One region of the Streptomyces sp. NPDC058650 genome, then DNA from elsewhere that is predicted to be linked to it. Evidence: riboswitches for the same ligand, from Rfam matches in the RefSeq annotation. Region 1 holds a riboswitch; each other region holds the start of a gene.
What was found. Region 1 has a riboswitch for thiamine pyrophosphate ahead of thiC (phosphomethylpyrimidine synthase ThiC). Riboswitches for the same ligand answer to the same signal wherever they lie in the genome.
Positions count from the first base shown of each region.

Region 2: another riboswitch for thiamine pyrophosphate. It lies ahead of thiO (glycine oxidase ThiO); the one in region 1 lies ahead of thiC (phosphomethylpyrimidine synthase ThiC).
Region 3: another riboswitch for thiamine pyrophosphate. It lies ahead of ACFWWU_RS05660 (thiamine ABC transporter substrate binding subunit); the one in region 1 lies ahead of thiC (phosphomethylpyrimidine synthase ThiC).

Region 1 covers NZ_JBHXRL010000001.1:543,745-553,910, forward strand. The annotation lists gene ACFWWU_RS02665 (cupin domain-containing protein) at 1-133, shown strand, start outside; gene ACFWWU_RS02670 (DUF5326 family protein) at 339-557, shown strand; gene ACFWWU_RS02675 (IclR family transcriptional regulator) at 840-1,565, shown strand; gene ACFWWU_RS02680 (SsgA family sporulation/cell division regulator) at 1,704-2,138, shown strand; gene ACFWWU_RS02685 (YibE/F family protein) at 2,231-3,607, opposite strand; TPP riboswitch at 3,679-3,813, shown strand; gene thiC (phosphomethylpyrimidine synthase ThiC) at 3,807-5,594, shown strand; gene ACFWWU_RS02695 (hypothetical protein) at 5,738-6,388, opposite strand; gene ACFWWU_RS02700 (metallophosphoesterase family protein) at 6,548-8,050, opposite strand; gene ACFWWU_RS02705 (LacI family DNA-binding transcriptional regulator) at 8,314-9,420, opposite strand; gene hisC (histidinol-phosphate transaminase) at 9,835-10,166, shown strand, end outside.
Region 2 covers NZ_JBHXRL010000006.1:349,252-359,417, forward strand. The annotation lists gene ACFWWU_RS13805 (phytoene desaturase family protein) at 1-656, shown strand, start outside; gene ACFWWU_RS13810 (hypothetical protein) at 676-1,551, opposite strand; gene metF (methylenetetrahydrofolate reductase [NAD(P)H]) at 1,606-2,523, opposite strand; gene thiE (thiamine phosphate synthase) at 2,653-3,312, opposite strand; gene ACFWWU_RS13825 (Rv2175c family DNA-binding protein) at 3,415-3,780, opposite strand; gene ACFWWU_RS13830 (NAD(P)/FAD-dependent oxidoreductase) at 3,824-4,987, opposite strand; TPP riboswitch at 5,133-5,245, shown strand; gene thiO (glycine oxidase ThiO) at 5,243-6,406, shown strand; gene thiS (sulfur carrier protein ThiS) at 6,403-6,615, shown strand; gene ACFWWU_RS13845 (thiazole synthase) at 6,621-7,418, shown strand; gene pknB (Stk1 family PASTA domain-containing Ser/Thr kinase) at 7,504-9,411, shown strand; gene ACFWWU_RS13855 (deoxyribonuclease IV) at 9,418-10,166, shown strand, end outside.
Region 3 covers NZ_JBHXRL010000002.1:414,766-424,931, reverse strand. The annotation lists gene ACFWWU_RS05695 (gamma-aminobutyraldehyde dehydrogenase) at 1-433, opposite strand, end outside; gene ACFWWU_RS05690 (Lrp/AsnC family transcriptional regulator) at 624-1,130, shown strand; gene ACFWWU_RS05685 (aspartate aminotransferase family protein) at 1,115-2,494, shown strand; gene ACFWWU_RS05680 (ABC transporter ATP-binding protein) at 2,741-3,469, shown strand; gene ACFWWU_RS05675 (hypothetical protein) at 3,451-4,602, shown strand; gene ACFWWU_RS05670 (ABC transporter ATP-binding protein) at 4,928-5,947, opposite strand; gene ACFWWU_RS05665 (ABC transporter permease) at 5,947-7,596, opposite strand; gene ACFWWU_RS05660 (thiamine ABC transporter substrate binding subunit) at 7,635-8,717, opposite strand; TPP riboswitch at 8,817-8,927, opposite strand; gene rlmN (23S rRNA (adenine(2503)-C(2))-methyltransferase RlmN) at 8,957-10,069, opposite strand.

The DNA.
Region 1 (10,166 bases):
CACGGTCGGGGAGGAGACGACCCAGGTGGCGCGCGGCAGCGTGGTCTACGTGCCGGCCGGGGTGCCCCACAAGTTCCACCACATCAGCGAGGACCTGCGGGTCCTGGTGGTCTTCTCCCCGCCGGAGAGCTGAGCCCCGATGCGGAGGCGGCTCCCCGAGGCGCGGGCCGTGCCCCGGTGCGGAGGCGGCGACCCCGAGGCGGAGGCGGCGACCCCCTAGGGGGCGGATCAGGGGAGAGCGGGGGCCCCGTGGCCCCCGTGGACCCCTTTCCGCCCCTAGCCTTGAGGGTGTTCGGCGCGGAGTGCGCGGAACAGATCTTCGAGAGCGAGGTAGGACCATGGCCGTACAGGAGATTCTCGCGGGGATGCCCTGGTGGGTGAAGTGGGTCGCCATACCCGCTCTCGTCCTGCTGGTCTTCGGCGGACTGATCACCAGCGTCCTGACCTTCGTGGTCGCACTGCTCTTCAAGGTGCTGCTCTTCGTGGCCCTCGTCGCCGGACTCGTCTACGTCGTGCGGAAGTTCAAGAACTCCCCCGGCTCGCGCGAGGACTGGTAGCACAAGCTGCGGAGCCGTAGGGAACCGATGCCGGGCATTAGCCCGGCCGGGGGAACGCGGGGGTGGAATCGGGGCAGGGCCTCAAAGGCTGCCACTAGAGTGGAATCCCTCCGCCGTGTTGGGGACTACGGGCGTAGACCGCCGTACTGACCAGCGGTTTCCCAGGCCCGGCGGGCGCGCGGGGGCGGCCCCCGCGGGCGGATGCACTGCATCCGTCGTCACGCCTGGGGGTGACCTTTGGCCACGGCTACGCAGTCAGCTGCACCTACTCTGATCGGCTCGGTGCAGCGGGCGCTGAGACTTCTGGAGGCTGTGTCCTCCCATGCGGATGGCGCCCCGGCCAAACAGCTCGCCCGCGAGACGGGCCTTCCGCTTCCCACCACGTACCACCTGCTCCGCACCCTGACGCACGAGGGCTATCTGCGCCGCGAGAAGGGTGTGTTCGTCCTGGGCGACGCCGCCGTCCGACTGGCCGGCGGCGGAGCTGTGCAGAATCGTCGCATCAAGATCGAAGACTCCCTTGCCCGCTGGCGGGACGAGATCGGTGTGCCGGTGTACTTCGCTCTCTATCGCGAGGGTGAGATCGAGCTCGTCGCTGTCGCGGACACCCCCTCGGCCCCCGCGGTGGAGGAGTGGGCCGACTTCCGCGAGACCGCGCACGCGCACGCCATCGGTCAGTGCCTGCTGAGCCAACTCGATCTGAAAGCTCGTCAAGACCACCTCGACCGCCATCCGGTGGAATCCATCACTCCGTACACGGTGCGTAACCGACGTGTCCTTTTGGATCGTTTGGGCGGTTTGGGGCGAATGGAGCCCCTGGTGGAGCGTCAGGAATATGCACTCGGCACGGTCTGTGCCGCCATTCCCATCACTGCGGGCTCCGCGGCGGCCGCGATGGCCATTTCCCTCCCCCTTCACCAGGAAGAACGGTTGCTCCCAGCAGTCGAGCGGCTACGTACGGAGATCGGGAGGCTCTTCAGTTCGCTCGCGTTCTCTATCAGTATCTGAAAAATCACTCCTTGTGATCTGCTAGCGCTTACAGCACGATTGCGTCAAGAGGGCCACGGGGGATCATTCCTGGCCGTTTCGGTCACAGCTTTCAGCAGCTGTGTTTACACAACTGCTTCATCTACTGCGGGGTACATGATGCGAGAGTCGGTTCAGGCCGAGGTCCTGATGAGCTTCCTCGTCTCCGAGGAGCTCTGCTTCAAGATCCCAGTCGAGCTGCGATACGAGACCCGGGATCCTTACGCGGTGCGGATGACCTTCCACCTCCCCGGAGACGCGCCCGTGACCTGGGCGTTCGGTAGGGAACTGCTGCTCGACGGGATCAACAAGCCGAGCGGGGACGGGGACGTGCACATCGCCCCGACGGACCCCGATGGGCTTTCGGACGTCTCCATCCGGCTTCAAGTGGGCGGCGACCGCGCCCTGTTCCGGGCGAGCGCGCCGCCGCTGGTCGCCTTCCTCGACCGCACGGACAAGCTGGTTCCGCTTGGTCAGGAACGGACACTCGGTGACTTCGAGGACAACCTGGAGGCGGCACTCGGCCGGATTCTGGCAGAGGAGAACGCCGGCTGAGACCCCGTCGACACAGCGACGGGGTCCACCGGGGGCGGGACGCGGAGTACGGGTGCGGGAGTGCGGGACGGACCGGCCCACACCCGGAATCCCTACTTCGCGCGGCGGCGCCGACCGCCCCGTACCGCCGCCCGGGGCTTCTCGTCGGCCTCGGCTCCCGGCCGGTCTGCGGAGACCACCAGCGCCGCGAGGACCGTGGTGAGCGGCACGGAGGCGACCAGACCGATCGAACCGACCAGCGTTCGGACGATCTCCACTGCGACCAACTCGCTGTTGGCCACCGTACCCATGCTGCTCTGCGCGATCGAGAAGAGCAGCAGCAGCGGCAGGGCGGCGCCCGCGTAAGCGAGGACCAGGGTGTTCACGACCGAGGCGATGTGGTCGCGGCCGATCCGGATCCCGGCCCGGTACAGGGCGCGCGGCCCCATGCGCGGGTCGGCCTGGTGCAGCTCCCAGACCGCCGAGGTCTGGGTGACGGTCACGTCGTCGAGGACACCGAGCGACCCGATGATGACGCTGGCGAGCAGCAGGCCGGACATGTCGATGTCCGGATACAGGCCGTGGATCAGCCCGGTGTTGTCGTCGGTGTTGCCGCTGAGCGAGGCCCAGCCGATGAAGAGCGAGCCGAGCAGGCCGATCAGCAGCAGCGAGATCAGCGTGCCGAGCACCGCGACCGAGGTGCGGGCCGAGAGACCATGGCACAAGTAGAGCGCGATCAGCATGATCGCGCTCGACCCGACCACCGCCACGACCAGCGGATTCGAGCCCTCCAGGATCGCCGGCAGGATGAAGAACGTCAGCACCAGGAAGCTCGCGACGAGCGCGACGAGCGCCATCAAGCCCTTCAGCCGGCCGACGACCACGACCGCGACGGCGAAGATCCCGGCGAGCAGCGCCATCGGGAGCTTCCGGTTCACGTCCGTCACGGAGTACTGGAGGTCGCGCGGGGCATCGGGGGCGTACGCCACCACCACGCCCTGCCCCTCGTGCAGTTGGCGCGGCGCGTCGGGCTGCACGATCTCGGTGAACGTACGGCCCTTCTCCCGGCCGCTGGTTACCTCGATCATCGCCTTCTCGCACTGACCCTGCTGGGCTTCGACCGCCTCGCGTCCCTCGGGGGTGGAGGTGTCGCCCGTCGGCGGGACCTGGGCGGCGTTCACGTCCTTGCAGTCGACCTGTTCGACGGAGACGACCGTGCCCTGCTCGGTCTGCCGGTCGAAGCCGACCCCGGTGCGCTCGTGCGCCGGAGCGCCGCCCGGCCACAGGACCGCGAGCCCGACCAGGACGGCGGTGGCGAAGGGGATCAGGACCGCGGCGATGACCTTGCGCAGGTGCCGGGAGACGGGGGCGGCGGGGCCGTGGCTGTGGCTGTGCCCGTGCCCGTGGGAGGGGCCGGAATCGCGCCCGTGCCCATGGTCGGGACCGGGGACGTGGCCGTGCGGCTCGGGGGGCTGCTGGGGGGAAGTCACCGACCGATCATCGCAAGAACGGTGGGGGCCCACTGTTCAGCACGCCCGGGATGGCGCTAGCGTGGTGACCACTTTGCACACGCGGGAGCTCGGAGCACCGGGCTGAGAGGGCGCTGATCACCGTACGCACGTACGGGAGGAGGCTGCGCCGACCGCCGAACCTGTTACCGGGTAATGCCGGCGTAGGGAGATCGGTCTCATGACCATTCAGGATGCACGCACGCCTGCCTCCGACCAGGACGGCACGTCCGTCGACGGCGCCCGCACGCCGGGCTGGCACAAGGGCTACGTCGAGGGTTCGCGCCCCGACCTCCAGGTCCCGGTCCGTCAGGTGCACCTCACCAACGGCAAGGACGTGACGCTGTACGACACGTCCGGTCCGTACACCGACCCCACCATCGACACCGACGTACGGCGAGGCCTTGCGCCGTTGCGCGAGAACTGGATCATCGCGCGCGGTGACACCGAGGAGTACGCGGGCCGTCCCGTCCGCCCCGAGGACGACGGCATCAAGCACACGTCGCCGCGCGGCGGCGGGCTCAAGAACCTCGACGCCGTCTTCCCCGGCCGTCCGCGCCTGCCGCGCCGCGGCCGCGACGGCCAGGCGGTGACGCAGCTCGCGTACGCCCGCCGGGGGGAGATCACCCCGGAGATGGAGTACGTCGCGATTCGGGAGAACGTCTCCCCCGAGGTCGTACGGGAGGAGATCGCCGCGGGCCGCGCGGTGCTCCCGGCGAACGTCAACCACCCGGAGATCGAGCCGATGATCATCGGCAAGCGGTTCCTGGTGAAGGTGAACGCCAACATCGGCAACTCCGCCGTCACCTCCTCCATCGAGGAGGAGGTGGAGAAGATGACCTGGGCCACCAAGTGGGGCGCGGACACGGTCATGGACCTGTCCACCGGCCGCAACATCCACACCACCCGCGAGTGGGTGCTGCGCAACTCCCCCGTGCCGATCGGTACCGTGCCGCTCTACCAGGCCCTGGAGAAGGTCGACGGCCGGGCCGAGGACCTGACCTGGGAGATCTACAAGGACACGGTCATCGAGCAGGCCGAGCAGGGCGTCGACTACATGACGGTGCACGCCGGCGTGCTCCTGCCGTACGTGCCGCTCACCGCGCGCCGCAAGACCGGCATCGTCTCGCGCGGCGGCTCGATCATGGCCGCCTGGTGTCTCGCCCACCACAAGGAGAACTTCCTCTACACGAACTTCGAGGAGCTCTGCGAGATCCTGGCGGCGTACGACGTCACGTACTCGCTCGGCGACGGTCTGCGCCCCGGCTCGATCGCGGACGCCAACGACGAGGCGCAGTTCGCGGAGCTGCGCACGCTCGGTGAGCTGAACACGATCGCCAAGCGGCACAACGTGCAGACGATGATCGAGGGCCCGGGCCACGTCCCGATGCACAAGATCAAGGAGAACATCGACCTCCAGCAGGAGATCTGCGAGGAGGCGCCGTTCTACACGCTCGGCCCGCTGACGACGGACGTGGCGCCCGCCTACGACCACATCACCTCCGGCATCGGCGCGGCGATGATCGCCTGGTGGGGCACGGCGATGCTCTGCTACGTCACGCCCAAGGAGCACCTGGGCCTGCCCAACAAGGACGACGTGAAGACGGGCGTCATCACGTACAAGATCGCCGCCCATGCGGCGGACCTCGCGAAGGGGCACCCGGGCGCGCAGGAGTGGGACGACGCGCTCTCGGACGCGCGGTTCGAGTTCCGCTGGGAGGACCAGTTCAACCTGGCGCTCGACCCGGTCACCGCACGCGAGTTCCACGACGAGACGCTGCCGGCGGAGCCCGCGAAGACCGCGCACTTCTGCTCGATGTGCGGTCCGAAGTTCTGCTCGATGAAGATCTCCCAGGACATCCGGCGGGAGCACGGCGGCACGCAGCAGGAGATCGAGGCCGGGATGGCGGAGAAGTCGAAGGAGTTCGCGGAGGCCGGCAACCGCGTGTACCTGCCGCTCGCGGACTGACCGCGGCGGCTTCTGAGTCGGCACCACGCCGGCTTCTGAGTCGGCACCACGCCGGTTTCTGAGCAGGTACCGGCCCGCGACCCACGGGGGAGTCGCGGGCCGGTGCCGTTGTCCGGGGGTGCCCCCGCCGGGTGGAGGCGCCGTCAGGTGGGGGTGCCGTCGTCCCGGTCCATGGCGGCGAGGGCGTCGCGGAGGAAGGGGACGACGCCGCGTTCGAGCAGGGCGAGGCGCCAGGCCTCGCGAGCGCGGGACAGTTCGTCGTCCGCCGCGGTGGCGGGCGTACCGGCGTTGACCGTCGCGGTCGGGCTGTTGCGCAGGGCGGTCCTGAGGATCCCGGCGGCCGCGCAGAGCAGGCCCGCGGCGGCGATCGCGCCGAAGACCAGGCCGGCCGTCAGCAGCGTCGCGCCGAACACCACGGTGGGCGCGATCGCGTGCAGGAGCGCGCCGACCAGCAGGAAGATGAAGGCGGCCGACCCGGCGAGGACGGGCACCATGACCGTGACGATCGCGGCGATCCCCGCTCCGGAGCCGTTCTGCGGGGCGGGTACGCGGGTGGCGACCGCGACGCGGCTCTGCTCGCGGACCTTGACGAAGTGGTCGTACTCGCTGGACGCCGCGGTGGTGATCAGCGCTGTCGCGTTCAGGGCCATGGAGCGTAGTTGCCCGACCGTGAGCCGTGTCCCGACTCCGGCGAGATCCGGACGTGCGTGGGCGGTGCTCAGTGCGTCGTCGAGGACCCGCTCGTACTCGGCGCGATCCTCGGTCAGCAGGTACGGAGCCACGTTCATGTGCATCCCCCGATGCTCCGCAGGCCCGGATCAGCCGTGGAGAACGGCCGGTCGGGCGGAAACGGAGGAGAGCCTGCTACGGATGGTCCGATGGTATTGCGCTGACGCCACAGGCTGACAGAGTGTTTCCGGAAATCGACTTCCCCGGATGCGCAGGGTTATGCGTCAGCCGTTCAGAGGGAGTTGGACGACCAGCAGCTTTCCGGCCATGGTCACGCCACCGTCCATGGCGATCGCGAGATCGTCCGCGTATACATGCGGCCCGTCGACGATCGGGCCGCCGCCACCTTCGCTCTCCTCCGTGCCGACCTGGCCGAGGAGGTACGGGATGGGGCTGTGGCCGTGCACGATCCGGCTGCCGCCGTAGGTGGAGAGGAGCTCCTGGACGGCCTGCGGGCCGCCCTCGTCGCGGAACGCGAAGCGCTTCGTGAACTTCCGGAACACGTCCCAGACCTCGTCGGCGTCGCTCCGGGTGAGGATCTCGTGGACCGTCTCGTTGACGTCCTCGATGGTCTCGCCGTATTCGAGGTACGCGGTGGTGTCGGAGTGCAGGAGGAGGTGGTCGTCCTCCAGGACCACGGCGTCGAGTCGGGACATCCACTGGAGGTGGACGTCCTGGAGCCGGTCCATGTCGTGCTTCTGGCCACCGTTGAGCAGCCAGGCGGCCTGGAAGGTGGCCGTGCCCGCACCGGAGTTGACCGGGGTGTCGCCGAAGCGCTTGGCGCCGATCAGCAGCAGCTCGTGGTTGCCCATGAGGGCCTTGCAGTAGCCGCCGGCGGCGGCGGCCTCGGCGGAGAGCCGCATGACGAGGTCGATGACGCCGATGCCGTCGGGACCGCGGTCGGTGAAGTCGCCGAGGAACCAGAGTCGGGCGTTGCCCGCGGCCCAGCCGCCGTTCTCGTCGACGAGGCCCTGGGCGCGCAGGGCGGCGACGAGTTCGTCGAGGTAGCCGTGGACGTCGCCGACGACGTAGAGGGGGCCGGGGCCGTCGCCGGTCGTGGCGGCGGGGTCGGGCGCGGTGGCGGCGTCGGGGGTGACCCGGACCTGGACGGTGTCGCCGCGGTTGATGACCGGGAGGTCGCGCTCGGTCGGGGTGTAGCCCTCGGGCACGTTCCCCTCGGGGAAGGCGCTGCCGGGGTGGCCGGTGGCGACCGAGACGATGGAGGAGCCGGTGGTGCTGGTGGTGGCGCCGGTGGTGCCGGTGTACGCGGGGGCGATGCGGCGGCCCAGGAGCAGGGTTGGGTCGGCGGGTGCGGGTGCGGGTGCGGGTGCGGGTGCGGGTGCGGGTGCGGGTGCCGGTACGGGCGCGGCCGCGGGTACGGGCGGCGCGGGCACGGGTGCGGGTGCGACGGCGGCGGGCGTGGACGGGGGCGCGCCGACGACGGGGAGCGACCCGCTCGGTGCTGCCTCGACCGTCCGTGCGGGCGCGGTGGCCGGCATGGGCGGGGCGACTGGCGTCGCGACCGGTCCCTCGGCCGGTGCTTCGGCAGAGGGAAGGTGCTCACCCGGCGGAAGATGCTGTGCCGACGGCGCGGGCGTCGGCAGCGGATCCGCGGACGTCGGCTCGGCGGCGTGGCCCTGTACGGGCACCCGGGCGTACGGCGGTACGCGGAAGTCGCGCAATGTCGCCGTGCGCACCACGGGCTCCTGCCCGGCCCCCTGAGTCATGGACCCCTCCACCACCGTCGCGATGCCCTGCACATGGTGGACCGGCCTGGTCGGGGTGGCCCACGATGTCGTCCGCCCATCATAGGAATGAGGGTCCTCCTGTGTGACGCACCAGGGGTGGTGAATCCGGGTCCACTCCGGGTTCACCGGTTGTTTCGCCCGAATTGAGAAGGTCCAGTCCAGGGTTGAGGCCGGTACGGTGCTCGGTTTCGCCGCCCCTGCCCACGGGCAGGGGCGGGGACGGCGGATTCGGTGAGCCTCGGTCACTCCTTCGCGGGTGAGCGCGGCGGGCTGACCGTGGTGCGCGGCGAGCGCCGCTGCGAGGACGTGCGGACGATGAGTTCGGTCGGTATCACCTGCTCGACCGGACCGTCCGTATCGACCCCCTCGATGGCGTCGATGAGGAGCTGGACGACGGCCGTGCCGATCCTGCGTGGCTTGAGCGAGAGTGTCGTGATGGGCGGTTCGGTGGTGGCGTAGACGGTGGACTCGCTGCAGCAGACCAGCAGCAGGTCCTCCGGGACGCGCAGCCCGTAGCGGCGCGCGGCCGCGAGGAGATCGGTTCCGTTGGGATCGAAGAGGCCGTATACGGCGTCGGGTCGGTCCGGGCGGGCGAGCAGCCGGTCGGCCGCGACGGCGCCCGCGCACGGATCGTGCGCCGGATAGGCCTCGTAGACGGGGTCCTGGCCGACCCGCTCGCACCAGTTGAGGTACGCGGTGGTGGACAGGCGGGTGTACGTGTCGGTGGTGGTTCCGGTGAGGAGGCCGATGCGGCGGGCGCCGGCGTCGGCGAGGTGGTCGAGCAGATCGAGGACGGCGGCTTCGTGGTCGTTGTCGACCCAGGCGGTGACCGGAAGGGTGCCGGCGGGGCGTCCGTCGGAGACGACGGGGAGGCCTTGCCGGACCAGTTCGGTGACGACCGGGTCGTGGTCGGAGGGGTCGATGACGACGGTGCCGTCGAGGGCGACGTTCGACCAGACGTCATGGCGGGAGGTGGCGGGGAGGATGACCAGGGCGTAGCCCCGGGCGAGTGCTGCCGATGTGGCTGCTCTGGCCATCTCCGCGAAGTATGCGAATTCGGTGAAGGTGAAAGGTTCATCCCCGTACGTGGTCACGGTCAGGCCGATGAGTCCCGACTTGCCCGTACGGAGCGTGCGGGCCGCCGCGGATGGGCGGTAGCCCAGCCGGTCGGCGACCTCGCGGACGTGGCGGCGGGTGGCGTCCGGGAGTCGGCCCTTGCCGTTGAGCGCGTCGGAGACAGTCGTGATGGAGACCCCGGCGGCGGCGGCCACGTCCCGGATGCCTGCCCGGCCCTGCCGGCTTCCCCGGGTCTGTGCCCGGCTCACCTGGTGCTTCCCTGCTGCTGTCATGGCGAGCCGATAGTAGGGCGATGAGGGGCGGTCGGGACGGTCGCATATGCAGGCATTGACAGGCACGTTTCTGCATGATCGAAAACTGCCAATGGCCAAGGAATGCAAGGTAGTTAAGGGTCCATCCATGCGACCTAGGGTTGCCGAACGGCATAGGCCTGGCGATGGGACGAGGTCTCGAAGAGGTCTCAACTCACCTCTACGGGGGATGCGCGCCACGGCGCCCGCCACCGGCGCGCGCCACCCGGGCTCGCGCTCCCCCTCTCCACGGGCTGTCCACGGGATCGCCAGGGGAGGGATCGGGAGCGGTTTCCACAGCGTGTCCCTCCTGTTGTCCACAGGCCATTCGCAGCGGAGGCGAATCCTCTTAAGGTGAGGAGTATTGGCGGTACGGACGGTCGAGGAGGCCACACTGTGAGCGAGACCAGCGGGACGAGCACCGGCAGCCCCAAGCTGCGCGCCGAGCTGGACGGCGTCCCCACCTACAAGCCGGGTAAGCCGGCCGCCGCGGGCGGACCCGTGGCCTTCAAGCTGTCGTCCAACGAGAACCCCTATCCGCCGCTGCCCGGGGTCATGGAGAGCACGCTGGCCGCCGCCGCGAACTTCAACCGCTACCCGGACATGGCCTGCACGGGCCTGATGCAGGAGCTCGCCGACCGCTTCGGCGTGCCGGTCTCGCACATCGCGACGGGCACGGGCTCGGTAGGGGTCGCGCAGTCGCTGCTCCAGGCCACCTCGGGCCCGGG
Region 2 (10,166 bases), on a different contig from region 1:
GCGTCCGGCTGGCCGGGGGCGAGACGGTCGAGGCGGACCACGTGGTCTCCGGGGCGCCGGTGCCCGCGCTCTACCAGGAGCACGTCGTCGCGTCGGGCCGCGCCGACGACGACTGGCCGCACTACCAGACCAACGGGACGAGCCGGGTGACGGTCTGTCTGGCCCTGCGCGGCCCCCGGGAGGCGGCTGCGGTCCACCGCACGGTGGTGCACGCGGCCGGCGAGCGGCCGGCCGTGACGGTGCTGCGGCCGGACGACCCGGCGCTGCGGCCCGACGCGGAGCACGAGTCGGTGACGGTCACGGCGACGGTCCGCACGTCTCCGGAGCGGGACCCACAGGGCTGGGAGGCCTTCGCCGACCGGATGGTCGAGGCGGCCGGGGAGGCGGTGCCGGGGCTGCGGGAGCGGCTGTTGTGGCGGCACGTCCGCACGCCGGAGGACGTACGGCGGGACACCGGGTCCGCGGAGGTGCCGGGACCCGCGCTCGCCGGCGCGCGCGGGCTGCTGCTCCCGGCCGCCAACCGCTCCCCGCTGCCGGGGCTCTGGTTCGCGGGCGGCTGGTCCCACCCGGGCGGCGGACTCGCCCACGCGGGCATGTCGGGAGCGCTGGTGGCGGGCCTGATCGTGGAGGGCGCGGAGTTCCGCGGCTCGCGGTGACGGGCCCGCCGGAGTCCGCTCAGTAGCGGTACTGCTGCTGCTCGTCCGGGTGCTGCTCGTAGCCGTACGGGCTCTGCGGCTGCGGCGCCTGCTGCGGGGGCTGTTCGGTGTCGCGCTGCTGCGGGACCCAGACGCCGCCGGGCGGGGTGTCGTAGGTGTACGACGGGGCGTAGGGGTCGCCGTAGTACGAGGTGTACTGCTGGCCGTCCGTGCCCGGGCCGATGTACGGGTCGGAGTAGGCGGCGTACTGCTGCTGCGGGGCGGGCGCGCCGTAGTCGTAGGCCGGCTGCTGCTGCTCGTACGCCGGGGCGTACGGGTCGTAGGCGGGCTGCTGCGGCTGCTCGTACCCCGTGCCGTAACCCGCGCCCTGACCGGAGTCCTGGTGGCCGGAGTCCTGGTGGCCGGTGCCGTGGTGGCCGCCGTCCTGGTGGCCGGTGCCATAGATCCCGTACTGGCCGGTGTCGTCCGGCAGCGGCTGGGGTTCGTAGACCGCGGTGGTCTCGGCGGCGGTGGCGTCGTCATAACGCTCGCCGTCAGCCGGGGCGTAGGCGTCGACGGCGTCGTACGAGACCTCGGTGACCTCGAGCGTGGGCCCCGCCTGGGTCTGGGCGCCCGCCTTGCGGCGGCGGCTCGCCCCCGGGTTGCCGCCGATCGCCCAGCCGGTGGAGAAGCCGCGGCGGAAGGAGAGCGTCACATAGGTCTGGCCGACGGCGAAGGCGACCGCGCCGGCGATGATGACCGCCACCGAGGGCAGCAGCACGCCCAGGACGACGCCGAGGAATCCGGTGAAGGCGAGCAATCGCCATCGCAGCCGCGCTTTGTACTGGAGGAGCACCTCCCCCAGCAGCCACAACGCGACCACGCCGAATGCGATATAGAGGACCGTCCACCCCATGCCCCGCCGCCCCTCTCCACGGTCACCGCCGCGAGTCGGGGCGGGTACGACCGGTCACGACTGCTGGTGCAGTCCGAGATTCTCGTAGATCTCGAGCGTCGCGGTGGAGCTGTTCAGCGTGATGAAGTGCAGTCCGGGGACACCCTCGGAGAGCAGACGCGCGCAGAACTCCGTCGCGAACTCGATGCCAATGGAGCGTACAGCGGCCGGATCGTCCTTGACCGCGAGGATGCGGTCTTTCACATCCGCCGGGAAAGCGGCGTTGCTCAGCTGGGGCAGCCGGTCGAGGGTCTTCACATTCACAACGGGCATGACCTCGGGGATGATCGGGGTCTCGCAGCCGGCCTTCGCCACGCTGTCCCGCAGCCGCAGATAGTTCTCCGGGTCGAAGAACATCTGGGTGATCGCGTAGTCGGCGCCCGCGCGGCACTTGTCCACGAAGTGCCGGATGTCCGTGTCCCAGTCGGTGGAGCGGGGATGCATCTCGGGGAAGGCCGCGACGCCGACGCAGAAGTCTCCCGACTCCTTGATGAGCCGGACGAGGTCGGCGGCGTACCGGACGCCCTCCGGGTGCTCGATCCACTCCCCCAGCGGGTCGCCGGCCGGGTCGCCGCGCAGCGCGAGCATGTTGCGGATGCCGGCGTCGGCGTACTGGCCGAGGATGTTGCGCAGTTCGGCCACCGAGTGGTCGACGGCGGTGAGGTGCGCGACGGGGGTGAGCGTGGTGTCGGAGGCGACCTTCTGGGTGGCCTTGACCGTGCCGCCCCGGGTGGTGCCGCCGGCGCCGTAGGTCACGGAGACGAAGCTGGGGCCGACTGCCTCGACCCGGCGCATCGCGTTCCAGAGACCCTGCTCGCCCTTCGCGGTCCGCGGCGCGTAGAACTCGAAGGAGTACGACGTGCCGCCGGAGGCGAGGATCTCGCGGACCGTGCGTGCGCGGTCCGAGCGGATGGAAGCGGTACCTAGGGCCATACGGGCAGGTTAGACGGGGGACGCGGACCCGCGTAGACAGCGTCCGCGTTGTGGACAATTTTTCGGACATTCTTCCGGGACGCCGCTCAGGGCGCCCGGAGAACACCGCCAGGCCCCCGCGGGACCCGATCAGGCGCCGGCGCGCTCCCGGACGCGCTTGGCGAGGGCGGCGGTCGCGGCCGCCGGGTCCTCGGCCTCGGTGATCGCGCGGACGACGACGATCCGGCGGGCGCCCGCGTCCAGGACCTCGTCGAGGTTGGTCTCGTCGATGCCGCCGATGGCGAACCAGGGGCGGTTCTGAGCCAGACCCGCCGCGTACCGCACGAGGTCGAGCCCCGGCGCGTACCGCCCGGGCTTCGTGGGGGTGGGCCAGCAGGGCCCGGTGCAGAAGTAGTCCACGCCCGGTTCGACGGCGGCCGCGGCCGCCTCGGACTCGGCGTGGCAGGAGCGGCCGATCAGTACGTCGTCACCGCCGCCGAGGATCGCACGGGCCGCGGGCACGGGCAGGTCGCCCTGGCCGAGGTGGAGCACGTCGGAGGCGATGGCGTGGGCGACGTCGGCCCGGTCGTTCACCGCGAGGAGCTTGCCGTGGCGGCGGGCGGCCTCGGCGAAGACGGCGAGGTGCTCCAGCTCCTCGCCGGCCTCCATGCCCTTGTCGCGGAGCTGCACGATGTCCACGCCGGAGGAGAGCACGGCGTCGAGGAAGGCGGGCAGGTCACCCTGGCGCTTCCGGGCGTCGGTGCACAGGTAGAGCCGGGCGTCGGCGAGCCGCTCACGAGGCGTGGGCATGGGTGGGTTCCCCCCGTCGGTGTCGCCGGTGCCGCGGTGGCCGGCCCGTGAGGGGCCGGCCACCGCGTCACCCGCTGGTGGCGTCTTCGGTGCGTGCGCGCGTCAGAGGGCGAGCGCCTGGGCGCGGCGCTTCACCTCCGTGCCGCGATTCTCGTTGAGCGCCTGCGCGGGCGTGCCCGGCAGACTCTCGTCCGGAGTGAAGAGCCACTCCAGCATCTCCTCGTCGGTGAAGCCGTCGTCCCGCAGGACGGTCAGCAGCCCGACGAGGCCCTTGACGATCGCGTCGCCCTGGATGAAGGCGGCGGGGATCTGCAGGGCGTTGTTCTCTCCACGGCGCACGGCGATGAGCTGACCTTCCTTGATCAGCTGCCGCACGCGCGTCACCTCGACATCGAGCATCTCCGCGATGTCGGGCACGTAGAGCCAGGCGGGGACGAGCGCATCGATCTTTACGTCAATCTCGGTCACAGGACAAGCCTGCCATCCCGGACCGACAGCCGGTACCCGGGCCCTACCTCACTGCCGCCTTCAGAGGGACGGACGGGTCGGCGGCGCGCTCCGGATCGACGGGGGTGGCCGCCTCGATGAGCTTGCGGCCCTGGGCCAGGTCACGGGGGCGGCCGACGGCGAGGAGGGCCACCGGAACCCCGGCGCGCAGCCAGAGCACGGACCAGGTGTCGTCCGCCGGGTCGCCGCGCCACAGGAGCTCGTCGGCGTCCGCGTGGTGCCCGGCGTACTGGACGAACCGGCCGAACTGCTCGGACCAGAAGTACGGCACCGGGTCGTACGGGCCGGTGTCGGCGCCGGTGATCGTCGCGGCGACCGTGCGCGGGCCCTGGAGCGCGTTGTCCCAGTGGTGCACGAGGAGGCGCCGGCCGTAGCGGGCGGAGGGGTAGGAGGCGCAGTCGCCGACCGCGTACACGTCGGGCAGGGAGGTGCGCAGCCGCTCGTCGGCCGTGACGGCGCCGCTCGGGTCGAGGGCGATGCCGGAGCCGGCGAGCCAGCCGGTGGCGGGGCGGGCGCCGATGCCGACGACGACCGCGTCGGCGGGCAGCTCGCGGCCGTCGGCGAGGACGACCCGGCCGGGTTCGACCGTGTCCACGCGCGCGTGGGTGAGGAGTTCGGCGCCGTTCGCCCCGTACCAGCCGACCATGGGGGCGGTGACCTCGGCGGGCAGGGCCCCGGCGAGGGGGCGGTCGGCCGCCTCGACGACGGTGACGGCGCAGCCGGCCTCGCGCGCGGCGGTGGCGAACTCGGCGCCGATCCAGCCCGCGCCGACGACCACGACGGTGTGGCGGCGCTCCAGGACGGGGCCGAGGCGCACGGCGTCGTCGAGGGTGCGCAGCAGGTGGACCCCGGGGACGCCCTCGGCGCCGGGCAGGGTGACGGGGTGGGCTCCGGTGGCGACGACCAGGACGTCGTACGGGACGGGCCCGGCCTCGGTGTCGATCTCGTGGTCGGCGGCGCGCAGCCCGGTGACGTCGACGCCGAGGCGGAGTTCGACGTCGAGCGCCTCGAAGTCGACGTCGAAGGCGGAGTCCTCGGCCTTGCCGAGGAGGATCGCCTTGGAGAGCGGGGGCCGGTCGTAGGGCTGGTGGGGCTCGGCCCCGATGAGGGTCACGGGGCCGGTGAAGCCCTGTTCGCGCAGGGCGACGGCGGTCTGCACACCCGCCATCCCGGCTCCGACGATCACGACCTGCTGCTGGGACTGCTTCTGCTCGCTCACCCGACCACCTTACGCATCTGACGATCCGTCAGGAAGACGGTGGTTCGGGGAGGGGCCTGGGACCGCACCGGGGCTGCGGCTAGTCTGGCGGGCGTAAAGCACTCGCGGGAGCCCGGACGCACCGGGCTGAGAGGGAGGCTGGCCGGCCTCCGACCGTACGAACCTGATCCGGGTCATGCCGGCGAAGGGAGGGGCTGGACGCCCATGCGTTCTTCCGATGTCCTCGTGGTCGGGGGCGGCATCATCGGCCTGGTCACGGCCTGGCGGGCCGCACGGCGCGGGCTGCGCACCGCCGTGGTCGACCCGGATCCGGGCGGCGGCGCCGCGCGGGTCGCGGCCGGGATGCTCGCCGCCGTCACCGAACTCCACTACGGCGAGGAGACCCTGCTCGGGCTCAACCTCGCCTCCGCCGCGCGCTATCCCGCGTTCGTCGCCGACCTGGAGGAGTCCACCGGCCATGACGTGGGGTACCGCGCCTGCGGGACCCTCGCCGTCGCCCTCGACTCCGACGACCGGGCCCATCTGCGCGAACTCCACGCCCTCCAGACCCGCTGCGGCCTCACCTCGGAGTGGCTGAGCGGGCGCGAGTGCCGCCGTCTCGAACCGATGCTCGCCCCCGGGGTGCGCGGCGGGCTGCGCGTGGACGGCGACCACCAGGTCGACCCGCGCCGGCTGACCGCCGCGCTCCTCGTCGCCTGCGAGCGGGCCGGGGTGGTCTTCCACCGCGTCCTCGCGGAGCGCCTGACGGTCGTACGCGACCGGGCCCGCGGGGTCCTCCTCGCCGACGGCGAGGAGCTGAGCGCCGGCCAGGTCGTCCTGGCCGCGGGCAGCCTGAGCGGGCGGCTCGCGGGCGTGCCGGACGAGGTGCTGCCGCCGGTCCGCCCCGTGAAGGGCCAGGTCCTGCGGCTACGCGTGCCCGCCCCGTACGCCCCCTTCCTCTCCCGTACCGTCCGGGCCGTCGTCCGCGGCAGCCACGTCTACCTCGTGCCGCGCGAGAACGGCGAGCTCGTCGTCGGCGCCACCAGCGAGGAGCTCGGCTGGGACACCACGGTGACCGCGGGCGGGATGTACGAGCTGCTGCGCGACGCCCACGAGCTCGTCCCCGGCATCACCGAGCTCCCGCTCACCGAAACGCTGGCCGGACTGCGCCCGGCGTCCCCGGACAACGCGCCGCTGCTCGGCCCCAGCGCCCTGCCCGGCCTGCACCTGGCCACGGGCCACTACCGCAACGGGGTGCTGCTCACCCCCGTCACCGGCGACGTCATGGCGGAGGTGCTCACCACGGGCGCCCTCCCCGTCGAGGCCCGCGCCTTCACCCCCCGGCGGTTCTCCGTCGCCCCTCCCGTACGTCTGGAGCAACCCGCATGAACGTGCCCGTGAACGTGTCCGTGAACGGAGAACCCCGAGAGCTCACCGGCCCCGTCTCCCTCGACGCCCTCGTCGCGACCCTGAGCACGGCCCCGTCCGGGGTGGCCGCGGCCGTGAACGAGGCGGTCGTCCCGCGCAGCGAGTGGGCGGCGACGCTGCTCGGCGAGGGCGACCGGGTGGAGGTCCTGACCGCGGTGCAGGGAGGCTGAGCGCGATGTCCGACGACGTGTTCACCCTCGGCGGTACGGAGTTCTCCTCGCGCCTGATCATGGGCACCGGCGGCGCGCCGAGCCTCGACGTCCTGGAGCGCTCGCTGGTCGCCAGCGGCACCGAGCTGACCACCGTCGCGATGCGGCGGCTCGACCCGACGGTCCAGGGCTCGGTCCTCTCCGTCCTGGAGCGGCTCGGCATCCGGGTCCTGCCCAACACGGCGGGCTGCTTCACGGCGGGCGAGGCGGTCCTGACCGCCCGGCTCGCCCGGGAGGCGCTCGGCACCGACTGGATCAAACTGGAGGTCGTCGCCGACGAGCGGACGCTGCTGCCGGACGGGGTGGAGCTCCTCGACGCGGCGGAGACGCTGGTCGACGAGGGCTTCACCGTCCTGCCGTACACGAACGACGACCCGGTCCTCGCGCGGAAGCTGGAGGACGTGGGGTGTGCGGCGATCATGCCGCTCGGCTCCCCCATCGGCTCGGGACTCGGCATCCGCAACCCGCACAACTTCCAGCTGATCGCGGAGCGGGCAGGGGTGCCGGTGATCCTGGACGCCGGGGCGGGCACGGCCTCGGACGCGGCGCTCGCGATGGAGCTGGGGTGCGCGGCGGTGATGCTGGCCTCGGCGGTGACGCGGGCGCAGGAGCCGGTGCTGATGGCCTCGGCGATGCGGCACGCGGTGGAGGCGGGCCGGCTCGCGCACCGGGCGGGCCGCATCCCCCGCCGTCACTTCGCGGAGGCCTCGTCCCCCGTGGAGGGCCGCCCCCACCTGGACCCGGAACGCCCGGCGTTCCCGTAAGCGTCCTGCGGCGCTCGTCACAGCCGCGCTGCAGTACCGGGGCATCCGCACGGGGGCCGTGTCCACGGCTCGTAGACTCGACGCCGTGGACACGACCCTTCAGGACCCCCTCGTCGGGCGGCTGCTCGACGGCCGCTACCGCGTCGACGCGCGCATCGCCGTCGGCGGGATGGCCACGGTCTACCGGGCCGTCGACACCCGCCTCGACCGCGTCCTCGCGCTCAAGGTGATGCACCCCGCCCTCGCGACGGACGCCGCCTTCGTCGAGCGTTTCATCCGCGAGGCGAAGTCCGTCGCCCGGCTCGCCCACCCGAACGTCGTCGGCGTCTTCGACCAGGGCGCCGAGGGCGCGTACGTCTATCTGGCGATGGAGTACGTCGCCGGCTGCACCCTCCGCGACGTCCTGCGCGAGCGGGGCGCCCTCGCGCCCCGTGCCGCGCTCGACATCCTGGAGCCCGTCCTCGCCGCGCTGGGCGCCGCGCACCGGGCCGGGTTCGTGCACCGGGACATGAAGCCGGAGAACGTCCTGATAGGGGACGACGGCCGGGTCAAGGTGGCCGACTTCGGTCTCGTACGGGCCGTGGGCTCGGCGACCGCCACCACCGGCTCGGTCCTCGGCACGGTCTCGTACCTCGCGCCGGAGCAGATCGAGCACGGCACGGCCGACACCCGCGCCGACGTGTACGCCTGCGGTGTCGTGCTGTACGAGATGCTGACCGGCGGCAAGCCCCACGCCGGCGACACCCCCGCCCAGGTCCTCTACCAGCACCTCCACACGGACGTGCCCGCCCCCTCCGCCACCGTCCCCGGGCTCGCCTTCGAGCTGGACGAGCTGGTGGCGGCCGCCACCGTCCGCAACGCCGAGCTCCGCCCGCACGACGCCGTCGCGCTGCTCGCCCTGCTCCGGGAGGCCCGCGCCGCCCTCGACGACGAGCAGCTGGACGCCGAGCCGCCGCGGGCGCGCTCCGGGGCCCGGGACACCGCCGAGGACCGGACGAGCGTGATCGCCCGCGTCGTCCCGGCCGCGGAAGACCTCCAGCAGGTGCAGCACACGAACCGGCTGCCGGCCCCGGAGCCGCCCCCGGCCCCCACCGGCCGCGGGCGCGCGCCTCGCGGCCCGCTGATGATCGTCCTCGGCGTCCTGCTCGCGCTCGGTCTCGGCGGCGGTGTCTGGTACATCAATTCCGGCCAGTTCACCCGTGTCCCGGCCGTCCTCGGCCAGACCGAGGCCACCGCGACCCAGCGGCTCGAGGACACCGGCCTGGACGTCGGCACGACGAAACGTGCCTTCAGCGAGGTGTACGAGCGCGGCACGGTCATGGCCGTCGACCCCGCCCCCGGCGAGCGCGTCCGGGGCAACGCCACGGTCACCCTCACGCTCTCCCGCGGCCCCGAGATCGTGAAGGTGCCCAACCTCAGGAACAAGCCGCTCCCGGAGGCCAAGCGCCTGCTGAAGAAGGAGGGGCTGGCCCCCGGGGTGATCACCGAGGAGTTCAGCGACTCCGTCGCCCAGGGCGCCGTGATCGGCTCCGACCCCGAGCCCGGCACCGAGCGCCGCCCCGACTCGGCCGTCGCCCTGGTGGTCAGCAAGGGCTCCCCGATCGACATGCCCGACGTCACCGCCGAGACCGTGGCCGACGCCACGGCCACGCTCCAGGAGGCCGGCCTCACCGTGCGGGTCGCGCCGGAGCGGATCAACTCCCCGGAGGGCGCCGGCACGATCGCCGCCCAGTCCCTCGCCGAGGGCAGCCGGGCCGCCGAGGGCGACACCATCACCCTCACCGTCTCCAAGGGACCGAAGCTGGTCGAGGTCCCGGACGTCACGGGCGAATCCACCGACGACGCCCGTACGGCGCTTGAGGACGCGGGCTTCGAGGTGGAGGTCAAGAAGTCCTTCCCCTTCCTCGGCGACAAGGTCGCGAGCCAGTCCGTGGACGGCGGCACCACCGCCCCCGAGGGCTCCATCGTCACCATCACGATCAAGGGACTCTAGAAACTCATGCGCAACCCCGTCGGCGGTCACGTCCCCGTGGCCGGTGGCCTCGCCACGACCGGCCTCGCCTACGCCCGCGTGCTCGGCGCCGAGACCGTGCAGGTCTTCGTCGCCAACCCGCGCGGCTGGGCCACCCCGGTCGGCAATCCGGTTCAGGACGAGGCCTTCCGGGCGGAGTGCGAGGCCGAGTCGATCTCGGCCTGGGTCCACGCCCCGTACCTGATCAACTTCGGCTCCCACACCGAGGCCACCGTGGAGAAGTCGGTCGACTCGCTGCGGCACTCGCTGCGCCGGGGCCGCGAGATCGGCGCGAAGGGCGTCGTGGTGCACACCGGCTCGGCGACCGAGGGCCGCCCGCGCGAGGTGGCCCTCGCGCAGGTACGGGAGCGGATGCTGCCGCTCCTCGACGAGCTGACACACGAGGACGATCCGTACCTGCTCCTGGAGTCGACGGCCGGCCAGGGCTTCTCGCTCTGTTCGCGCGCGGAGGACTTCGGCCCGTACTTCGACGCCCTCGACCGCCACCCTAGGCTCGGCATCTGCCTCGACACCTGCCACATCTTCGCGGCGGGCCACGACCTCGCGGCGCCGGGCGGCGCGGTACGGACGCTCGACGAGCTGGTGGCGACCGTCGGCGAGGGCCGGCTGAAGCTGATCCACGCCAACGACTCGAAGGAGGCCGTGGGCGCCCACAAGGACCGCCACGCCAACATCGGCGCCGGTCACATCGGCGAGGACGCCTTCCGCGCGCTGCT
Region 3 (10,166 bases), on a different contig from region 1:
CGGGCTCGCGGCGGATGATGGAGGTCATGCCCTCCATGTACTCGCCGGCCGAACGGCCCTCGAGCATGCGGGCGGCACCGGCGAAGAAGCGGATCTGGTCCACCATCGGCGGTACCTCCTCGCTCCCGACGAGGGCGGTCGGCTTGCCGGTGTTCAGCACCTCGGCGGCGATGAGGTCCTCGGCGCGCTCCTCGAAGGCGTCGGCGATCTTGAGGAGCACCTTCTGGCGCTCGGCCGGGGTGCTGTCGCGCCACGCGGGGAAGGCGGCCGCGGCGGCCTCCATGGCGGCGTCGACGTCGGCCTGGCCGGAGAGCGGGGAGGTGGCGTACACCTCGCCGGTGGCCGGGTTGACCACCTCGATGGTGCGGCCGTCGGCCGCATCCCGGAACTCCCCGTTGATGTAGTTACGCAGCCGGCGCAGCTCGGTGGTCACTTGCCACCCCTCCTGTCACGTTCTGACATCGCACGTCCTTGTGCGGCGTCCCGATGGGCGAGACACCCCAGCCTAGTCGCTCGACTGACGCTTTCAACAGCCCCGACCCCCCGCAACTTCGGATTCAGTGAGATCCAGAGCCTCTCACAACGAATTTCATCACTCCGGGCTTGCACGACTGCCCATCTCGGTGCACAGTGAAGTCGTGGCCAGTCGAAGCACAGACTCCAGAACCGGAACCGGTTCGTCCCCGACGATCGATGCCGTCTCCCTGGCAATCATCGAACAGCTCCAGCAGGACGGTCGCCGTCCCTACGCGGCGATAGGCAAGGCCGTCGGCCTCTCCGAAGCCGCGGTGCGCCAACGCGTGCAGAAGCTGCTCGACCAGGGCGTCATGCAGATCGTCGCCGTCACCGACCCGCTCACCGTGGGATTCCGGCGCCAGGCGATGGTCGGCATCAACGTCGAGGGTGACCTCGATCCGGTTGCGGAGGCGCTGACGGCCATGGCCGAATGCGAGTACGTGGTGATGACCGCGGGCTCGTTCGACCTGATGGTGGAAGTCGTCTGCGAGGACGACGACCACCTGCTGGATGTGATCAACAAGCGCATCCGCACCCTCCCCGGCGTGCGCTCCACCGAGAGCTTCGTCTACCTCAAGCTCAAGAAGCAGACCTATATGTGGGGAACTCGATAATCGTGACCCAGGACCTGTCCAAGACCGCGTACGACCACCTGTGGATGCACTTCACCCGCATGTCGTCGTACGAGAACTCGCCCGTTCCCACCATCGTGCGTGGTGAGGGCACCTACATCTTCGACGACAAGGGCAAGCGCTACCTCGACGGTCTCGCGGGTCTGTTCGTCGTCAACGCCGGACACGGCCGCGAGGAACTGGCCGAGGTCGCGTACAAGCAGGCCAAGGAACTCGCGTTCTTCCCCGTGTGGTCGTACGCGCACCCCAAGGCCGTCGAGCTCGCCGAGCGTCTCGCGGACTACGCCCCGGGCGACCTGAACAAGGTGTTCTTCACCACCGGTGGCGGCGAGGCCGTCGAGACCGCGTGGAAGCTCGCCAAGCAGTACTTCAAGCTGCAGGGCAAGCACACCAAGTACAAGGTCATCTCGCGTGCGGTCGCCTACCACGGCACCCCGCAGGGCGCCCTGTCCATCACGGGTCTGCCGGCCCTGAAGGCCCCCTTCGAGCCGCTGGTCCCCGGCGCGCACAAGGTGCCGAACACCAACATCTACCGCGCCCCGATCCACGGCGACGACCCGGAGGCCTTCGGCCGCTGGGCCGCCGACCAGATCGAGCAGGAGATCCTCTTCGAGGGCGCCGACACCGTCGCGGCCGTCTTCCTGGAGCCCGTGCAGAACGCCGGCGGCTGCTTCCCGCCGCCGCCCGGCTACTTCCAGCGCGTCCGCGAGATCTGCGACCAGTACGACGTGCTCCTCGTCTCCGACGAGACGATCTGCGCCTTCGGCCGCCTCGGCACGATGTTCGCCTGTGACAAGTTCGGCTACGTGCCGGACATGATCACCTGCGCCAAGGGCATGACCTCGGGCTACTCCCCGATCGGCGCCTGCATCGTCTCGGACCGCATCGCGGAGCCGTTCTACAAGGGCGACAACACCTTCCTCCACGGCTACACCTTCGGTGGCCACCCGGTGTCGTCGGCGGTCGCGATCGCCAACCTCGACATCTTCGACAAGGAAGGCCTGAACCAGCACGTCCTCGACCAGGAGGGCAACTTCTTCAACACCCTGAAGAAGCTGCACGACCTCCCGATCGTCGGCGACGTCCGCGGCAACGGCTTCTTCTACGGCATCGAGCTCGTCAAGGACAAGGCCACCAAGGAGTCCTTCACGGACGAGGAGACGGAGCGCGTGCTCTACGGCTTCCTCTCCAAGGCGCTCTTCGAGAACGGCCTGTACTGCCGGGCCGACGACCGTGGCGACCCGGTCATCCAGCTGGCCCCGCCGCTCATCGCCGACCAGGGCACCTTCGACGAGATCGAAGGCATCCTGCGCTCGGTGCTGACGGAGGCGTGGACCAAGCTCTGATCCTCCCCTCCCCGCGAGGCACAGGACCTCACGCCGCCCTCACGGCGTGACAACGGCCCGGGCATGCCGCCATCCGAGTGGATGGTGGCATGCCCGGGCCGCGTGCTGTCCGTACAAACCGATCTGAATCCTTACGGTGCATCCCTGGCCGCTCCCTGATTCCGTACGGCGCCAGTGACCGAAAGGCCCGTCTCTTCGTTCCCCCGGACGGGGGAACACAGATCGGACGACATCGAGGTGTACGCGATGGCCCCACCGGACAACGACGTGCTCTGGGCGCGTTCCCTGCACTGCGCCCTGGGCGGTTCGGACGCCCTCAGCGGCGTCTCCCTCGGCGTCCGCGAAGGCGAGATCCTCGCCCTCGTCGGCCCGCGCGGCAGCGGCAAGACCACCCTCATGCGCTGCCTGTCCGGGCAGCTCGTCGCCCAGCAGGGCGAGGTCTGGTTCAACAGCAGCCCCGTGCACACCCTCGGCCAGGCCCAGCGCGAACGGCTCCGCCGCGACCGCTTCGGCTGGATCGACCCCGAGCCGGGCCTCGTCCCCGAACTCACCGGCTGGGAGAACGTCGCCCTCCCCCTGCTGCTCCGCGGCGCCTCCCACCGGGCCGCGAAGACCGCCGCCGTCGAATGGCTGGAGCGCCTCGACATCGGCGTCTGCGCCCGCAAGCGCCCGCACGCGCTCACCCACTCCCAGCGCCAGCGGATCGCGATCGCCCGTGCCCTCGTCACCACCCCGTCGGTGCTCTTCGCCGACGAACCCACCGCCGCGCTGCACCGGGCCGACGGGGCGCAGGTCCTGCGCACGCTGACCGCCGCGGCCCGCTCGCACGACATCACGGTGCTCCTCGCCACCCACGACAGCGAGGTGGCGGCGCTCGCCGACCGTACGGTCGCCCTCCTCGACGGACGCCGGGTCGGCACCGTCCCCCCGGCGTCAGGGGCGGAGGGCGTCACCGCGTGCTCGCTCTCCGTCTAGCCCGCGGGACCCACCCCCTCGTCCTGACGCGGCGGCTCCTCGTCGCCGCCGCGTCCGCGGGGGTGGGCTTCCTGCTGCTCTGCACCCTCGGATACGCCGTCGGGCACCCGGCCCAGTCGTCGGTCTCCGTGCTGCGCCTGCTGTGGTGCGCCCTGCCGCTCGCCGCCACGGTCCAGTTCGCCGTGGCCGTGGCCCGCACCGACCCCAGCACCCGGCCGCGCCCCGGACTCTCGGCGGTCGGGCTCGGCCCCGTCCGGCTCACCGCCGTCGCGGCCGCGTCGACGGCCGTCGCCTGCGCGCTCGGCTCGATGGTCGCGCTCCTGTTCTACCTGCACCTGCGCGGCGACATCACGGGCCTGCCCTTCGACGGGGCGGCGGCCGAGCTACTCGCCGCCGACCAGCCGATGCCGCTCGCCGCCGCCCTCACCCTGCTCGCGATCCTGCCGGTCGTCGCCGCCACGGCGGCGGGCCTCGCGCTGCGCCCGCGCTCCGAACCCGCCGAGCCGGAGGGCGTCGAGAAGCAGCTGCCGTCCGGCCTGCCGTGGGGCGTCGCCCTGGTCGCGGTCGGCCTCGCCATCGAGACGTACGCGGGCCGCAGCGGCGCCGGCGACGACCTCCCCCTGCCCGGCCGGTTCGACGGCAGCCCGGCGGGCGTCCTCGCCGGGTGGGTGCTCACCGCGTGCGGGCTCGCGCTCGCGGGCCCGGGGCTCACGTACGGCTGCGGCCGGCTCCTCCAGGCCGTCCGGCCGGGCGCCACCCGGCTGCTCGCCGGCCGTGTCCTCATGGACGAGTCCCGCCGTATCGGCCGCCCGCTCGGGGTGGTCTCCGCGGTGCTGTCCGGGACGCTCGCGGCGGCCGCGCTGTACGCGTCGGGCACGGGCCCCACCGCCTTCGGACCGCTCACCGGGCTCGGCGCGGCGCTGGTCATGGCCTGCACCACGGCCACGCTCCTCACGGCGGCGCTTGAGTCCAAGCAGTGCCGCGCCCACACCACCGAGGCGCTCCTCCGCCTCGGCGCCCCGCCCACGGTCCTGCGCACGGCGGCCCTCATGCGGGCGGGCGCCCTCGTCGCCGTCTTCCTGCCGCTCACCTGGATCGTGGCGGAGCTGGCGGCCCTCCCCCTGACGGTCTGACGGTCCGCCGGGCGGCCCGTCGGGCCCGATCGGCAGGCGCCCCTGGCGTGGGCCCACGGCGACGCCTCCTCCTGCACACCGGCCGCCCGGTCCGCGCGCGAGATCCACACGCTCGACGGGTTCGACGCGGCGCTCGCCCGGCCCGGCGCGCCGGCCGGGCTCCGCGTGCGGTCCGTCGACCCGACCGACCGGACGTTCGCCCTGCTCCCCGCATCCACGGCGGCCGCCGTCTTCCTCGGCCGCCCCGTGGAGCCCGAGGCCGCCGCCAAGCTGCGTGCCGACGGAGCGCTCGTCTTCCCGCCCGTCCCCGACCTGGGCGCGCCCTTCAGGAGTCGCCGAGCACCACGACGTCCTCCACCGCGAACCGCACGTCCACCCCGGCCCCCTCCGCCGGCGCCTCGCTCAGGGGGAACTCCGCCTCCAGCGACGGCCCGTCCGCCGGCCGGAGCCGTACGACGACACGGTCGCCGCGGAAGGTCCGCGACTCGACGGTCCACTCCGACGACTCCGTCGGGGCGAGGCGCACCCCGCCCGGCCGGACGAGGAGCCGCCGCTCCCCCTGCGGCGAACCCTCCGGTACCGGGATCCTCCCCCACACCGTCTCCGCGACCGTCCCGGCGACCAGCGCCGCCACCACGTTGTCGAAGCCGAGGAAGCGGGCCACGAACTCCGAGGCCGGCCGCGACCACACCTCGACGGGGGCACCCGACTGCGCGATCCGCCCGTCCCGCATCACCACGACCCGGTCGGCGAGCGCGAAGGCCTCGCCCTGGTCGTGGGTGACGGCGAGGACCGTCGTCCCGAGCCGCCCGAAGAGCTGCCGCAGCTCGACGACGAGCCGCTCCCGCAGCCCCCGGTCGAGCTGTCCCAGGGGCTCGTCCAGCATGAGCAGCCGGGGCCGCGGCGCCAGCGCCCGCGCCAGCGCCACCCGCTGCTGCTCGCCGCCGGAGAGCGCGTCGACGGAACGCCGCTCGGCCCCCGGCAGCCCGACGAGTTCCAGCAGCTCCCGTACGCGCTCCGCCTGCTCGGCCTTCGCGGCCCCCCGCATCCGCGGCCCGAAGGCGATGTTGCCGCCGACGTCCCGCTGCGGGAACAGCTGGTGGTCCTGGAACATCAGCCCGACGCCCCGCCGGTGCACCGGCACGCCCGCCTGGTCGGCGCCCGCCAGCAGCACCCGGCCGCCGTCGAGCGCCTGGAGTCCGGCGACGACCCGGAGCAGCGTGGACTTGCCGCTGCCGCTGGGACCGAGCACGCACACGATCTCGTGCTCGGCGACCTCCAGGTCCACGGCGTCGAGCGCGGCCCGCTCCCCGAACCGTACGGTCGCGTCCAGGATCGAAAGCATCAGAACTCCCCGGAGGTCCGCTCGGTGCGCAGCCGTTCGAGCAGGAGCAGGGACACCGCGCACACCACCATCAGAATCGTCGAGAGGGCCATCGCCTGGCCGTAGTTGAGCTCGCCGGGCCGCCCGAGCAGCCGGGCCACCGCCACCGGCAGCGTCGGGCTGTCCGGCCGGGCGATGAAGACGGTCGCGCCGAACTCCCCGAGCGAGACGGCGAAGGCGAACCCGGCGGCGATGAGGAGCGCCCGCCGCACGAGCGGCAGGTCCACCTCCCGCCAGGCCCGCCACGGTGACGCGCCGAGCACGGCCGCCGCCTCCCGCAGCCGCTCGTCCACCGCCCGCAGCACCGGCAGCATCGTCCGTACGACGAAGGGGACGCCGACCAGGGCCTGCGCGAGCGGTACGAGGATCCAGCTGGCCCGCAGGTCGAACGGCGGCTCGTCGAGCGTGATGAGGAACCCGAAGCCGACGGTGACCGCCGAGACCCCGAGCGGCAGCATGAGCAGCGCGTCGAAGCCCCGCACGAACCGCCCGGCCATGGGGGTCCCCCCGCGCGAGCGAAGCCGAGAGTGGGGGATCGTGAGCGCCGCCGCCGCGAGACCCCCGATCAGCACCGCGATGCCCGTGGCGGCCACCGCGTACCGCAGCGAGTTCCCGATCGCCTCCAGCGGCGGCACCAGGAAGGTACCGCCGTCGTCGAGCGATCCCAGCGCCCGGTAGTAGCCGAGCCCGTACCCCTGCGGCCCGGCGAAGGAGCGCTCCACGAGCACGCCCAGCGGCAGCAGGATCAGCAGCGCCACCGAGACGAGGACGCCCGCGAGCAGCGCCCACTGTCCGCATCCGCGCGGCCGGCGCGCGGTCCGCTCCGGCGGGACGAGCCGTAGGGCGGTCTCCCGCCGCCGTACCGTCCGGGCGTGCACGGCCAGGATCGCCCCGACCGCGGCGAACTGGACGAGGGTGAGGACGGCGGCCGTCGGCAGGTCGAGCAGCCGGGCGGTCTGCCGGTAAATCTCGGCCTCCAGGGTGGAGTACCCGTCCCCGCCGAGGATCTGTACGACACCGAAGGAGGTGAACGTGAAGAGAAAGACCATCAGGGCGGCCGCCGACACCGCGGGCACGAGCGCGGGCAGGGTCACCGTCCGCCAGGCCGTCCAGCGCGAGGCGCCGAGGACCCGGGCGGCCTCCTCCTGGCGCGGGTCGAGCTGGGACCAGAGGCCGCCGACGGTCCGTACGACCACCGCGTAGTTGAAGAAGACGTGCGCGAGGAGGATCGCCCAGACGCTGGTGTCGAGCCGCAGCCCCCACAGCTCGTCCGTCAGCCCGCCCCGGCCGACGAGCGCCAGGAAGGCCGTGCCGACGAGGACGGTCGGCAGCACGAACGGGACCGTGACCACGGCCCGCAGCAGGCTCTTCCCGGGGAAGTCGAAGCGTGCGAAGACGTACGCGCCGGGCAGCGCCACGAGCAGCGTCAGACCGGTGGAGGCGGCCGCCTGCCACACGGTGAAGCCGAGCACGTCGAGGATGTCCGGCCGGCTCAGCGTCTCGCCGATCCGGCCGAACCGCCAGACGCCGTCGGGCCGCAGCCCCCGGTCGACGATCGACAGGACGGGCCAGGCGAAGAAGACCCCGAAGAACGCGACGGGCAGGGCCATCAGCCCCAGCCTCGTCGCGCTCCCCCGGAGGTCGCGCCTTACTTCAGTACGAGCGACGACCACTGCTGGATCCACGGGTCACGCTTCTCGGCGATCTTCTCGGGCGCCATGGTCTCCGGCTCGTCGACGACCACACCGTGCTTCGTGAACAGCTCCGGCAGCGTCGCGTCCTTCGCGACCGGGTTGACGAACATCTGGAGCGGCATGTCGTCCTGGAACGTCTTCGAGATCAGGAAGTCGATCAGCGCCTTGCCGCCCTCGGGGTTCTTCGCGCCGTTCAGCAGGCCCACGAACTCGATCTGCCGGAAGCAGGTGCCGGTGGAGACCCCGGTCGGAGCCACCTTCGGCTGCGGCTCGCCGTACAGCACCTCGACCGGCGGGCTGGAGGCGTACGACACGACGAGCGGCCGGTCGCCCTTGGCCTGCTTGCCGCCGGCCGAACCGGAGAACTCCTGGTTGTAGGCGAGCTCCCAGCTGTCGACGGTCTTCACACCGTTGTCCTTCAGCTTCTTCCAGTAGTCCTGCCAGCCCTCGTCGCCGTACTTCGCGGCCGTACCGAGGAGGAAGCCGAGGCCCGGGGAGGACCGCTCGGGGTTCTCGACGACGAGCAGGTCCTTGTACGCCGGCTTCGCCAGGTCGTCGAAGGTCTGCGGCGGCGCCAGCTTCTTGTCGGCGAAGTACTTCTTGTCGTAGTTGACGCAGATGTCGCCGGAGTCGACCGGGGTGACCCGCTGCTCCTTGTCGAGGCGGTACGCGGCCGGGATCCGGTCCACGCCCTTCGCCTCGTACGGGACGAAGATCCCGTTGTCGAGGGCGCGGGAGAGCAAGGTGTTGTCGACGCCGAAGAAGACGTCGCCCTGCGGGGAGCCCTTGGTCAGGATCTCCTTGTTGACGGCCTCGCCCGCGTCGCCGGCCTTGAGGACCTTGGCCGTGTATCCGGTCTCCTTCGTGAACGCCGCCAGCGCCTCCTTGGAGGCGTTGAAGGAGTCGTGGCTCACGAGGGTCACGGTCTTCGGCGCGGGCTTGCCGGACGTGCCCGCCTCATCCTTGGCGCCGGACTCGGTGCCGCAGGCGGCGAGGGTGGTGACGCCCAGCGCCGCGACAAGCGCGACGGCAGCCATCTTCTTGGTGCTCACTGAGATTCCTCCTGGGTATGACCAGGAAGAGACGCGGCCCTGCCCACGTCCGGCGGAAACCGGACGCGGGCAGGGCGCAACAGCTTGAGTTAACGACCGAACTTCCTACCCAGAATGACCTGGGCAAGGTTCAGAGGGTCTGCGGTCCTACGGTGACCGCACTCTCAGCGCTGTGGCGCTCCCCTGTCGGAATATGGAGATGTGTTCGAGCTCAGAGTACAAGGTCAGCGCTCGGAGGCCGCCAGCTGTCCACAGGCACCGTCGATCTCCTGGCCCCGGGTGTCCCGGACGGTCACCGGAACGCCGTGGCGGGCGATGGCGTCGACGAAGGCCCGCTCGTCCTCCGGACGGGACGCCGTCCACTTCGAACCGGGCGTCGGGTTCAGCGGGATCAGGTTGACGTGCACCCGCTTGTTCTTGAGCAGCTTGCCGAGGAGGTCACCGCGCCACGCCTGGTCGTTGATGTCGCGGATGAGCGCGTACTCGATGGAGACCCGGCGTCCCGACTTCTCCGCGTACTCCCAGGCGGCGTCTAGGACCTCGCGGACCTTCCAGCGGGTGTTCACCGGCACCAGGGTGTCGCGCAGCTCGTCGTCGGGGGCGTGCAGCGAGACCGCGAGGCGGCACTTGAAGCCCTCGTCGGCGAAGCGCTGCATCGCCGGCACGAGACCGACCGTGGACACGGTGATCCCGCGCTGCGAGAGCCCCAGACCGTCCGGCTCGGGGTCGGTGAGCCGCCGGATCGCGCCGACGACCCGGTTGTAGTTGGCTAGGGGCTCGCCCATGCCCATGAACACGATGTTCGAGAGGCGCGCCGGGCCGCCGGGCACCTCGCCGTCCCGCAGGGACCGCATGCCGTCCACGATCTGGTGCACGATCTCGGCGGTCGACAGGTTCCGGTCGAGCCCCGCCTGCCCGGTCGCGCAGAACGGGCAGTTCATGCCGCAGCCCGCCTGCGAGGAGATGCACATGGTCACCCGCTCCGGGTAGCGCATGAGCACCGACTCCACGAGCGTGCCGTCGTGCAGCCGCCACAGGGTCTTACGGGTGGTGTCGTCGTCGCACGAGATGTGCCGCACGACGGACATCAGGTCGGGCAGCAGCTCCCCGGCCAGCTTCTCCCGCGAGGCCGCCGGGATGTCGGTCCACTGCGCGGGGTCGTGCGCGTACCGAGCGAAGTAGTGCTGCGACAGCTGCTTGGCTCGGAACGGCTTCTCGCCGATCGCGGCGACGGCTTCCTTCCGCTCGGCGGGCGTGAGGTCGGCCAGGTGCCGCGGCGGCTTCTTGGCTCCCTTGGGGGCGATGAAAGTGAGTTCTCCGGGCACTGGACGGGCCACGATCGGGTGTCTCCTCAGACGGCACGAGGTCCGGACAGCCCCGCGTCGGCGGGAAGCGCGGCATGACGATGCCGAAGCCAGGAAACCTCACTGGAGC